DNA from 3 places in the Agarilytica rhodophyticola genome. Region 3 is predicted to be linked to each of the others. Evidence: predicted binding sites of a transcription regulator. Region 3 holds the regulator's gene; each other region holds the start of a gene.

Region 1 (4,293 bases), 3.1 Mb from region 3:
CGATTTCGACTTAATATACGCCGCATATTGCTTAATTAATTTACCATTCGAAAGCCGACCAGCGTTAAGATGTTTTTCCAGTAGAGATAATCGCTTGTCCACTTCCTGCTCTGTTTGCGCCAAGCGAGCCAGCACCTCATCATCATTAGATGAGCAGCCCGTCATAACCACAAAAAGCAACAGTAGGGACATAAGCGATAAACGAGACACCATATGCGTATTCCTATGTTGTTATATTATTCTAAATATTACTTTTAACTTCTTAGCGCCTTAACACAAGTCACGCAAGCCTTAGTCACCACCACCACAGCTAGAACAACTTGAGCAACTAGAGGAAGAACTCGAACCACTATCGCCACCTGAGAAAAAATCACCAATCCAAGAAGAGCTGCTGTCACTATCGGAGTCGTTCCCAGACGTACTAGATGATTCAATCCCATCGGAGTACCGATCAAAAGACAAGGCAAGTGTCGCTCCAGATTCATCATTCAATTCAAATGAACTAAAATCACTATTAGATGCGTAATCGCACATAGTAAAGAACCAAGACCATAAGTAATCTGTGCAATCGTCTAAACAATAATAATCGTGATGTAAAGATGATGCTTGGCTGCGTCGTCGAGGGCTATTGCAATTCCTGGAATGAGGCACCATCATCTTAGCACGAGTTATTTGCTCAAGAGTTTTTTCTAGGTGAGCGATGGAAGACATTTGTACATTGAGTTTTTCTACAAACCCTTTGAAAGACTTAAGATATTTTTTTCTTTTTTCTGCCAACAATTTTGAATTTGCGATAACTTTTTGCAATCGATCTTGTAATTTTTCATCTGTCTCACCCAACGCTCGCTTAAATTCGTTTATCACAGCAGAGACCGTCACATGCACGGGAGACTCCCCGACCTTAACACGACGCTTAATAGAGATTTCAATAAGAAACCTTAGGCCTTCGTAATCATGTGTTAACACTAGCATAAAGGATTTGTATAATTTCGCGCTATCACCTTGCATTTGCACGGCAAAGCTCTGAATAGCTTCTGACAGATCTTTTGGCCCATTCTGTTTTTCACAATAAATATCAGTGCTATCGGCAGAGAGCTTTACTAGATGGTCGATGTCAATCTCTCTTAGTTTGACATTAACAGATTGTAATATGGACAGCATAACCTCTGTCTGCAAACGCTCTGTTGGCGTCAGACCACCGGTAACAAGGGAATAAATTTTTTTAAATACTTTTGAGGGCCTCTCTAAAGTATCTTTAATATTAGGCGCAGGCTTTAAGTCAAAATTAGATTCAAAATACATACACTACTTTCCTTTTTAATAGTTTAGTTATCTAATGCTGTTTTACACATGGAGCAGGCGGCACTGACATCTTTATGGCTTCCCCAAAAAGCGGGATTAGGATCACCAAAAAGCGTGGCATAAATATCCAAAGTTGTTCGGTATTGTCCTCGCTCCTGTATTTGATCATCAGAAGGCACATGGTGGATAAAACGTCCTGCGAGTTTGTCACATAACCAAGCGTAGTCCTTGGTAAAAATAATGAGTTCATGCCAAATGTCATCAACCCTCACCGAAGGGGTTTGAACACCGGAAAAGCTAGTGGTGATGTACAAAAATCTCAGAGTTTCAGTAATACCTGCTTTGGCATCATCGTCACTGGTCACTAGTTTTTTATCGAGCAGGCGCTTTACTATTAAAGGATTGCGTTCACACAGATCCAGAGTCAATGTCGCTAGTTTGTCAAGAGCAAATCTCGGTCGATGAGCACCTCGCTTAAAATCGCTGACTGTAAATGAGGAATGCGGGTGGGCACTTTTTAAAACATCGACAGCTTTATATGGATCACAACGTCCACATACAAAAATGTCAAACGCAGCATAATCTGATTCAGGCCAAGTGTGCACTGTCATATGGGATTCACCAAGCACTACAACACCGGTACTGCCTTGAGCTTGGCCAAAGGGATGAAAATAACTAAATAAAAGGGTCGCACCAGTACTGGCTGCCGCTTTTTTGGTCAGCGCTTCTAGTTCACTTGAACCGAGTGACGCGACATCCCCCGTCGCTTCGATAATAAGATGCTTTCCAACAACAGCCACAAGTCGCCCTAATTTATCACTTCTTTTTTATAATTATATCTAGCTATGGTTATATCTAGGCTCAAAGCTAGATCCAAAAAGCTTTTAATACATACAGTAAATAATAAAATTTTAGTAGAAATGGTGTAATCCCTTATTCCATAAATGGCATATTATGGCAATATGCCTCTAATATGTGTGCAAGTCAAGCAATACTTGCTAGTATAGCTCTCTTCATTATTTTTAATCTTCGTCATATGCAAAATTTCTTGCGAGGAAACTAACACGCCATGACAGATTCTTCCATACTAAAATATTTCCACTCGCAAGAATGGGCCTATGCTTTGTCTGAATACCTCCGCACACAGCGTAAACTTAGATGTTTAAGATACAAGGATATATGTCAAGGTTTACACAATCAGTTTAATATAAAGATCAGTGAACGAAATCTCGCTCAACGTTTTAATTCCGGGCGCCTGGGGGCACAGCTATTCGTCTGCAGTTTACTTGTTATGGAAATAGAAGACGTGGCAATAAAAGAAATAAAAGACTTGTATCAAAAAGCAGTCTGTGATCGAAACGGATAGCCAGCCCTACTTAAATTTATCTCGCAATCGCGGCTGCATATTTTTTTGCGCCAGCTGGTATCTTTTAAGAAAACTGTCTTTTTGATCCGAGCATCCATCATCTAGCTCATCGATAGGTACACACAAAAGCTTAGTTGCTTCTTCGCTCATCAATGGCTTGGCAATGTAATACCCTTGAGCAAAGTCGCATCCGTACTCCATCACCGCATCAAGTTGGGTCTTACTTTCAATACCTTCAGCAGTGACTTTTTTACGTAAACTCTGCCCAAGAGAAATAGTCGCTTTAACAATTTTTAAAGCATCATAATTAATGCGATTGCCTGCCGTGTTATCGATAGCATCAATAAATTTTCGGTCAATTTTAATGTGTTGTACCGGGATCTCTCTTAAATAAGCCAATGATGAATACCCTGTGCCAAAGTCATCAATTGCCAGATCAATTTTGCGTTCACGCAAAGTATCTAAGAAATAACTAATTGTTTCATTATTTTCCATGAGCACTGTTTCGGTAAGCTCCAGATTTAAAAAGTTTGCATCTAGACCACTGCTGGTAATTGCACTGTCAATAATATCCAAAAAGGTTAAATTTTTCAGTTGTTTAGAAGATAAATTTACAGATATTGTCGGACGACAGGCAATATCCATATCGTGCCATATTTTCGCTTGTCGACACGCTTCATACAAAACCCATTCACCTATTGGCCAAATTAAACCCGTCTCTTCGGCAATAGGGATAAATTCGTAGGGAGAGATATCGCCTCTGGTAGGATGTCGCCATCTAAGTAGCGCTTCAAATCCATTTATCACTCCACTTCTCAAGTCTAAGATAGGCTGATACATAAGGTAAAAGTGATTATTTTCCAACGCTTCGTGCAAACCAGCTTCTAGTTGGGCTAATTCGAGCGTTACCTTACGCATTTCTTGGTCGAAAACTTTATATGTGCCCCTGTCTGCTTCTTTCGCTCGATACATTGCTATATCTGCATCGCGCAAGACACTGGGCACTAGACTGTAACTAGCATCGCAAATCAACACGCCTATACTGACATTAAAGTAAATGATGTTACCGTCAATATCAAAAGGCTTTGCAAAAGCTTGAATAATATGTGTGGCCAGAGACTCCAATTCATCACTCGCTTTTACATGCTCAGCAATTACAGTGAATTCGTCACCGCCTAGCCTTGCTACATGCTGATATTCATTGAGTAAATTTGATAATCTTATGGCCGAGGCTATAAGCAGCTGGTCACCAATAATGTGACCATGTGTGTCATTGATCTGTTTAAAACGATCTCCGTCCAAAAACATTAGACCAAAAACCAGGTCATGGTTATTTTGACATTTGTGGATTAACGACTCTATCTTTTGAATCAACCACTGTCTGTTTGGCAAACCTGTAAGAGAGTCATGAAAGGCCATATGAAAAAGCTTAGATTCAGCTACTTTACGTTCATTAACTTCAACTTGTAACTCTCTTGTCCTACTTTCTACACGCTGCTCAAGTTCAGAATTAAGTAAAGCTAAGGAGTCGCTAGTGCTCTTTAGCTCACTAGCATATTGCTCAAGCTGTAAGGTTTTGTCCTTAACTTTTCTGGCTAGCTCTTTTTCCCTATAAATATTAAACG
Region 2 (4,293 bases), 2.1 Mb from region 3:
TTGTGACTTTACTTTCTTGAAATGCAATCTTATCGAGATGCACACCACCAGCATTGCCAAGATAGCTAAAGCGAATAACGCGTTTTTGCGTAAGCCCTGGTTTAATTTCTACATTATCAATCTTAACAGTTTTGAAGCTACGTTTATCATCTGTTAGTAAATCTGCGTAGGCAATTTCTTCACCGTCAATGGAGACATTTACACGCCAATTACTATAGCGGTTAGGAATACTTTCAATTTCTCCTCCGCCAGTAAATACAATGTCGTATACCCCTGGGGTTACGCTAACGCTATATTCCGTCCACTCACCTGGCTCAGTATTAGTAATAAAAGTTGCTTGATCTGAGACTCCATCAATAAGAACAATATCGGTAGCAATATCAACCAAGTCATTACGATAAGCACCGCCGGTATTATCGAGAGACTTATCAAAATAAGAGACTTGTTGGCCACCTAAATCATAGTCTTCAGCTTCTATAATCCCGGGAATGCTGTGCTCGCTAAACGCGCTTTGTTGTGTATTTATTCGATAAAGCTCTACGTCATCAACCAGTCCCGTACCGTTATTTGTTCCACTATATAAATAGACCTCGGCCGTTTTCGCGTTGGCACCGGTAGAAAAAGGGGTTGAGATATATTTCCATCCATATTGCAAACCAGCTAGATTGGCTTTAGCTGATGTTTCAATGATGCCTTCACCTTTAACGCCTATAAATACGTGATCGTTAAGTACGTAGGTCTTTGCTTTGATAAGATAGTCCGCATTGGGCTCGACCAATACGGTTTGAGTTACAGCACCAATGCCGTTTACTTTAATAACACTATTATTCTCATCGTGAACAGTCCCTGCCAATGGATCAGCTATAAATTCAGCTGGTGTTCCCCAGGGTGCAAATATCCATGGAAATTCGCTGCCATAAAAACCACCATTAACGAGAACATTGGTATTTTGTGTTTCTAGGTCGAGAGTATCTTGCTTACTCATAGTCACATCGTCTATTTCTGCGCCCATGTAGCTATCACTTGCGTAGAAGTACACCTTCGCATTTGTTGTTTCGTTTCCTGTGACAAACAAAAAGCTAACCTCGGTTGGCTTGTCAGCATCAACAACTCTATAAGTTTCGATAATGTCTTGACCTTTAACACCAAAATTTACATGACCAACAATACTGGCTTTCAGTTGATAAGTACTGTTAGGTTCAACGCTTACGTTTTGTATTAGCGATCCTTTACCCACAACCTTTGAAACCATCATACCATCGTAGTCCCATAGACCTATTTTATGCTCTCCGGTCTCTCCCCAAGAGGCAAATTCCCAAGGTGCAAAGGCGGTTTCAAAATCACCGTTTTCTATTAAGTTAAAGTTTTCTAGGCTTAAATTTTCTGAAGCTGCAGCAGAACTCACTGCAATGACGGATAACACACTCAATATTGTTTTTCGAATAATCATAATACCCCCAAAAATAAGGGGGGCAATGTAATTACAAAATATGTATCGAAACAATTGATTATCAGCTTGCGCTAAGAATTGGTGAGCTTATAAATTCCCTTTTTGGTTTACAAAACCAAATTCGATAAAAATTGTCTTTTCCTTATAAACAATCATACCGGCTCTGTGAATATTTTTTGTTCGATTAGCTTATTGATGATTAAGCTGCACTCGCGAGAGCGCGCGCCAAGGCAAGATAAAAAGTATCTAGAAACATCTAAAGAGGCGGTCATAAAGTATTCACAAAAATATAATATAAGCGTAAAAAGCATTGTTCAGAATGCAAGCATGAAAAAGCGCTTAGACCTATCAGAACTTTATCGACACGCGAAGCACTTCGACACTGACGGTGGGAGCTTTGATCCAAGCAGAAAACCCCAATACCGCTCGATTTTTATCTCCGATGTCCACTTGGGAACAAAAGACTGTAAAGCACAGTACTTAGCCGAATTCTTAAAAACCAATAAATGTGAGTGTTTGTACTTAGTTGGTGATATTTTCGACGGCTGGAGAATGAAATCAGGTGTTTATTGGCACAAGAGTTTTAATCGTGTTATCCGCCATATTCTCAAGCTATCAAAAACAGGGATTCCGGTATATTACATAACGGGCAATCACGACGAGTTTCTGCGCCGTTATGCCAATACAGACTTTGATAATATTCATCTTGTTAATCGTACAACCCATGTGAGTGCTACAGGAAAACGCTATCTGGTAATTCACGGTGATCAATTTGAAGGTGTGACGCGCTGTACGGCACTGCTGAAATATATTGGCGATGTGGGCTATGAAGTATTAATGCTCTTGAACCGCGCCTTTAATAGAATTCGTGTCAAAGCAGGCTTGGGCTATTGGTCATTTGCAGCATTTTTGAAAACTCACATTAAGCGTGCCAAACAATATATCCATGACTACGAGTGTGCGGTATCTCTAGGCGCTAAAAAACAAGGATTCGACGGTGTCGTTTGCGGCCATATTCATCAAGCTGCGGCAAAAAAAATTCACGATATTGATTACTTCAACACTGGGGATTGGGTTGAATCCTGTACCGCACTAGTGGAAGACCATGACGGTAATTTTAAACTTATCTACTGGCTGGAACACTCCACATTGATGAAAAACAAAATGCGTAAAAAATCGCAGCCCCAAAAGATACCCGCACAAGCAGCACAAAGCACTGCTAATGAAGATCAGCCCAGCGTGTGAATCACTGGGCTAAAATTTTAAGGCTTAAGCTTACTGCCACACATTTTGCAATATTGCGCATCGTGATCGTGGCCTACCGCTGAACAATTAGGGCAAATAATGTTTAGTCGTTCACGGCTTATTTCATGCGCTAGCTCAGCAGTAAAAATACCCGTTGGCACAGCCAATATTGAATAGCCCATAAGCATTGCCGAAGCGGCAATAAACTGTCCTAACGGCGTCTGCGGTGTAATGTCACCATACCCCACTGTAGTAATGGTGACGATAGTCCAATAAATACTCGTAGGAATACTGCTAAAACCATTTTCAGGCCCTTCCACCATGTACATCAAGGCGCCAAATATCGTCGCCAACACCAGCACCGATAAGAAGAAAACTGATATCTTTCGACGTGCATGAGCCATAGAACGTACTAAAGTATTAGCCTCGGTCAGGTAGCGGACTAACTTGAGCACCCGAAAAATACGTAAAAAACGCATGATACGAATAACCAACAGGAAGTTAACACCTGGCACCAGTAGACTTACATAGGTAGGCAGGATCGATATCAAGTCGATAATGCCATAAAAACTAGTGATATAATGTCGCGGGTTAGGCGAGCAATAGATGCGCAGTATATATTCAACGGTAAAGAGTATGGTGAGAATCCACTCCAGGGTACGGATATAGATGTAGTAATTATCCGTAAGATCACTTACGCTCTCTGCCATAAGTGTTAGCACACTCAATATAATAGCGATAATCAGGGCAATATCGAAGCGCTTCCCTGCAGGTGTATCAGTACCAAAAATGACGGTATAAAATTTCTCTTTCAGCTCGATATTACTCATGATTTGTAATTTTGACAGTTAAAATTTGATAGTAAAAAATAAACGCGACAATACCACTACTTACTTATGAATAAAAATAGCAGGTTGGTGTACTCCACAGATAAAGGGCGCATAAAACCAACAAAAACCACTGAGACAAACCAAAGCGTAAGCTCTGACGGCATCATAAGAGTCGGGCGTGAAACAAAAGGCAGAAATGGCAAAGGTGTCACAACCATCTCCGGGTTTGATATGAACGCCGATGAACTGAAAACCATGGCGAAGAAATTAAAGCAAGTATGCGGTACAGGTGGCACAGCAAAAGACGGCAAGATAGAGATTCAGGGTGACCAGCGTGACAAAATTCTCAGCTACTTAAAAGAACAAGGCTATGATGCGAAGCGTGCTGGAGGATAAATACCCTGGCAGCTAGATCCCAACTTTTACTGCGCTAGATTATATCAGTGTAGTTTATGTGCTATTAGTGTCTACTAACTCAATACCGGAATTAGAATAGCTAAAACAACACTGATTAATAAGCCTAAACCAGCTTTTATCACATCATTGAACACAATTTTCTTCGACTCCACCATAGGGGGTTTGTATAGATGTAAGGTAATGGCAATTTGACGTCCAGCCAGTAAGCCGATGAACACCCACGTGGTACTCATTGGCATATTGCTCCACTCTTTAAATACCAGAAGAATAATAGCGTAAATAAAATCAATAATAGTGGCTGCACGAATATCACTGGTGCCTGTTTTATTAGTAACAATTTTTTGGATCGCC
Region 3 (4,293 bases):
AAGGCGCTCATTGCCGCGCATAGTGGGCCTATGGGCAAAATGAGCAACGCCACACAGCGCTAAAATAGCCGGTTTTATAAGGTCAGTTTATAGTGCTTCAGCTATAGTGTATTCTTGCCCCTTTTTCGAGCCATAACATCTTATGAATAAAGAAAAATTGATCCAATATGGACAATTAATGCGCCTTGACCGGCCGATTGGAATTTATCTCGTTGCATGGCCAACACTCTGGGCACTGTGGCTAGCGGCGAAAGGGTTTCCCGATTGGGACGTACTGATCATCTTTCTATTGGGTGTAGTCGTAATGCGCTCGGCAGGATGCGTCATTAACGATTTTGCTGATCGTAAGATTGACAAGCATGTAGAACGAACAAAAAATCGCCCACTGACATCAGGTATTGTGAGTAGCAAAGAAGCCCTAGGTTTATTTGCCGTTTTATGTATAGTGGCATTTGCCTTGGTGCTCTTAACAAATACACTTACGGTAATGCTATCACTAGGCGCCTTAGCTTTGGCTAGTGCTTACCCATTTATGAAACGCTACACCCATCTGCCACAGGTCGTCCTCGGCGCAGCTTTCGCATGGGCTGTACCTATGTCTTTTACCGCTCAGACAGGAGAGCTGCAGCCGTCTATTTGGCTCATCTACACTACTGTTGTTCTATGGACTGTGATCTACGATACGTTTTACGCTATGGTGGATCGCAAGGATGATATTAAGCTTGGAGTCAAATCTACCGCCATTTTGCTTGGAGATTCGGATTTGATAGTCACCAAAGCTTTACAGGTGATCACTTTAATTGCCTTGTATATGATGGGTAGCCGATTTGAATTAGGCATTGTATACAAACTCAGCTTACTCGCTGTAGCTGCTCTCTTTGTTTACCAACAATATCTGATACGAGAGCGTAAGCCACAACTATGCTTTAAGGCATTTTTAAATAATAATTGGGTCGGTATGGCAGTGTTTGTAGGTATCGCTGGGGACTATGCGACTAAAACTTTGTAAGCCTTATAACCGGACTTAAAACCGAGGAACCTATCCTAAAAGCGCAAAAGAATCTATTCTTGTCATAAAACGGCAACAAAAGCTTTATTTAATGCGCATGTCGCTCACATTCAATTTCCCAGAGCTTGAGTCCAAAGGTTATGCCTAATGCCAGATAAGAGAATTTTGGTCGTAGACGATGAATCCCCTATTAGGGACATGCTGCGTGTTGCTTTAGAAATGGCTGAGTACCATGTGCTTGAGGCCGGTGATGCACAAGAAGCTCACAGCTTAATTATTGATAAAAAACCGGACTTGATACTCCTTGACTGGATGCTTCCAGGTACCAGCGGTATAGAGCTCGCTAGGAGGCTAAAACGCAACGAAGTCACACAAGATATCCCTATTATAATGCTGACAGCAAAAGGGGAAGAGGATAATAAAATCCAAGGTCTTGATGTCGGTGCCGACGATTATATTACCAAGCCATTTTCACCCAGAGAGCTAGTTGCACGTTTGAAAGCTGTGTTACGCCGAGCGGAATCACACAGTGCACAGGAACCCATTCAAATTGATGGTCTTTGCCTAGACCCCACTAGTCATAGAGTGACAATCAACACCATACCCATCAATATGGGTCCAACGGAATATCGTTTGCTAGAGTTTTTCCTCACCCATCAAGAGCGCGTCTATACCCGTAGCCAGCTGTTAGATCATGTATGGGGCGGCAATGTGTATGTCGAAGAGCGCACTGTCGATGTGCATATACGACGATTGCGTAAAGCGCTAAGCGTTCAAGGGCATGATAGATTTATTCAAACTGTACGTGGCGCTGGCTATCGGTTTTCGAATAAAATAGCACCTGCCCACAACTAAACTAGCGTTTCTCATACTATGAGTAGAGGTCTAAAGACTGAGCTTCGCTGGCTCGCTTTTGTCACCATCACCTCCTTCGTCATCGGCTTTTCATTCGATGCGGAATTCGTATGGCTATCAATAGCTCTGTTCCTATTTATTATATGGCTGCTCTATCGCACGGCCCAACTTGAAAGCTGGGCAGCGCAAGCCCGTCGTAGCGGCCCGCCGGGTGATGACTTCGGCGGCATATGGGGAGAAATTGCCGACGATATAAGACTTCTCTCAAGACGCTACGAAAAAGACAAAGTGCGCTTGCAAGCTGTTGTGACACGTGTACAGGAAATGACTTCCGCGTTGGCAGATGCGGTAATACTTGTCGATAGTCGCGCAAATATAGAGTGGTGGAATCGCTCCTCACAAGACCTATTCAACTTTCAAGATATCGATCGCGGCCACAAATTAGTCAATATTATCCGCAATCCACGTTTTATTAACTATTTTGAAACACAAAGCTATAGCTCTCCCCTCGAACTTGAGTCTCTTAGAAACGAAGGTCAACATTTAGAATTCCATGTCCATCCATTTGGCCAAGGAGAGCGCTTGATTGTTATCCGTGACGTTACTCGTGTTAATTTGTTGGAACAGATGCGTAAGGATTTCGTCAGTAATGTCTCCCACGAGCTGCGCACGCCTCTGACCGTCATAAAAGGCTATATAGAAACTCTCATCGATGCCCCAGACCTATCGAAAACACTGCGCAATGCCTTTAATCAAATGCTACAGCAGAGCGATAGGATGACAGCATTAGTGAATGACTTGATCACGCTAAGCCGTCTAGAAACTGATCAAACCGAGCTCAAACCAAAACCTGTTGCCTTATCGCCTCTATTAGAAACCATCGTATCCGATGCCCAAGCGTTGGGAGGGAAGATACATCATCAGATTACTCTGAGTGGCGATGCAGGGGTATCAATTTTGGGCAATAACCAAGAGCTTCACAGTGCCTTCTCAAATCTCACCTTTAACGCCGTTAAATACTCACCCGAGGGCGGTGGTATTGATATAAGTGTCACTCAAACTGAAGAGGCATGCATCGTTAGCGTCACCGACAGTGGCTTAGGCATTGACCCTAAGCATATCCCAAGGCTTACTGAACGTTTCTATCGGGTCGACGATAGCCGCTCAACCGCTCTAGGAGGTACAGGTCTGGGACTTGCGATTGTGAAACATGTTCTTGCCCGACATGACGCAGAGTTAAAAATCACCAGCCATCTCGGCAAAGGCAGTTCATTCAGTTGCTATTTTCCCATCGAGCGAATACTTCGAGAAAAAGTCGCTTAATACCTTTTTTAGTGTTAGCCACTATGAAAAGTACACCTGTTACCTCTAGATAGATTCAGGTAAGCTTCCACGACCATTTTCAAGAGTATGTGAGTTGTGGAAGTTAAGTTTCATCAATCAATCGCACAAATCGCGGCCCAAGATTGGGATGCACTTTGGCAAACAAAATACCCATTTACCCAGCACGCCTTTTTTAAGGCATTAGAAGAATCTAACAGTGTCGATACCGCCGGTAAGCAAAATACGGGATGGCAGCCAAAACATCTTAGTATCGAAGAAAATGGAAAAATCATCGCCGTAATGCCTCTGTTTGTAAAAGGGCACTCTTATGGTGAATACGTTTTTGATTGGTCCTGGGCCGACGCTTACCATCAAGCGGGTATCGAATATTACCCCAAGTTACTTAATGCTATTCCATTTACCCCGGCGACAGGCCCTCGTATAGGCTTTTCAAAGGATTTAAGTAACGAACAAAAACAGTCATGCAACACAGCAATAATCGAAGCGATTAAGAACTGTTTAAAAGAAGAAAATATGTCGGGCTTTCACAGCTTATTCCCACAAGATAATTCTACTTTTGAGCAAGCCCGTTTTACTGAACGCCAAGGTTATCAGTTCCATTGGTTTAATCAAGGCTTCAAAGATTTCGACGATTTCCTCAATAGTTTTAGTTCCAGAAAAAGGAAAAATTTAAAAAAGGAACGGCAAAAAGTTTTCTCTCAGGATCTCGATATTCGTATGCGTCATGCTGATGAGCTAACGACAGAAGAGTGGAACAAGTTCTATGCGCTCTACCATCGTACCTATCTTAAAAGGAGTGGCCGCACAGGTTATTTAGGTCCAGATTTTTTCCATCGACTCGGCCATGAATTTCCTCAACAAGTATTAGTATGTAGTGCCCACCATCAAAATAATATGATCGCCGCAGCCCTATATCTGCGCGACGAAGATACGCTTTACGGCCGCTACTGGGGTACTCAGATAGATCTCGATGGATTACACTTTGAGTGCTGCTATTACCAGGGTATTGAATATGCCATCCAACACCAATTAAAACGATTCGACCCAGGCGCCCAAGGTGAGCATAAAATTCAACGTGGCTTTAC

Evidence for each region. The regulator PhoB, encoded in region 3, activates phosphate uptake and scavenging genes when phosphate is short. The targets are predictions, from matches to a motif close to TGTCATAAANNTGTAACA.
Region 1: a site for PhoB is predicted at 2,248-2,265, ahead of BVC89_RS17205 (DUF6471 domain-containing protein). Genes of this name have one in related genera too.
Region 2: a site for PhoB is predicted at 1,717-1,734, ahead of BVC89_RS10600 (UDP-2,3-diacylglucosamine diphosphatase). Genes of this name have one in related genera too.

What each region holds. Positions count from the first base shown of each region.
Region 1 covers NZ_CP020038.1:4,096,655-4,100,947, forward strand. The annotation lists gene BVC89_RS17190 (hypothetical protein) at 1-213, opposite strand, end outside; gene BVC89_RS17195 (hypothetical protein) at 292-1,302, opposite strand; gene speD (adenosylmethionine decarboxylase) at 1,326-2,102, opposite strand; gene BVC89_RS17205 (DUF6471 domain-containing protein) at 2,372-2,668, shown strand; gene BVC89_RS17210 (EAL domain-containing protein) at 2,675-4,293, opposite strand, start outside.
Region 2 covers NZ_CP020038.1:2,502,685-2,506,977, reverse strand. The annotation lists gene BVC89_RS10605 (hypothetical protein) at 1-1,450, opposite strand, end outside; gene BVC89_RS10600 (UDP-2,3-diacylglucosamine diphosphatase) at 1,778-2,695, shown strand; gene BVC89_RS10595 (ion transporter) at 2,713-3,525, opposite strand; gene yciH (stress response translation initiation inhibitor YciH) at 3,592-3,921, shown strand; gene BVC89_RS10585 (hypothetical protein) at 3,996-4,293, opposite strand, start outside.
Region 3 covers NZ_CP020038.1:357,841-362,133, reverse strand. The annotation lists gene ubiA (4-hydroxybenzoate octaprenyltransferase) at 143-1,009, shown strand; gene phoB (phosphate regulon transcriptional regulator PhoB) at 1,157-1,864, shown strand; gene phoR (phosphate regulon sensor histidine kinase PhoR) at 1,883-3,187, shown strand; gene BVC89_RS01540 (GNAT family N-acetyltransferase) at 3,284-4,293, shown strand, end outside.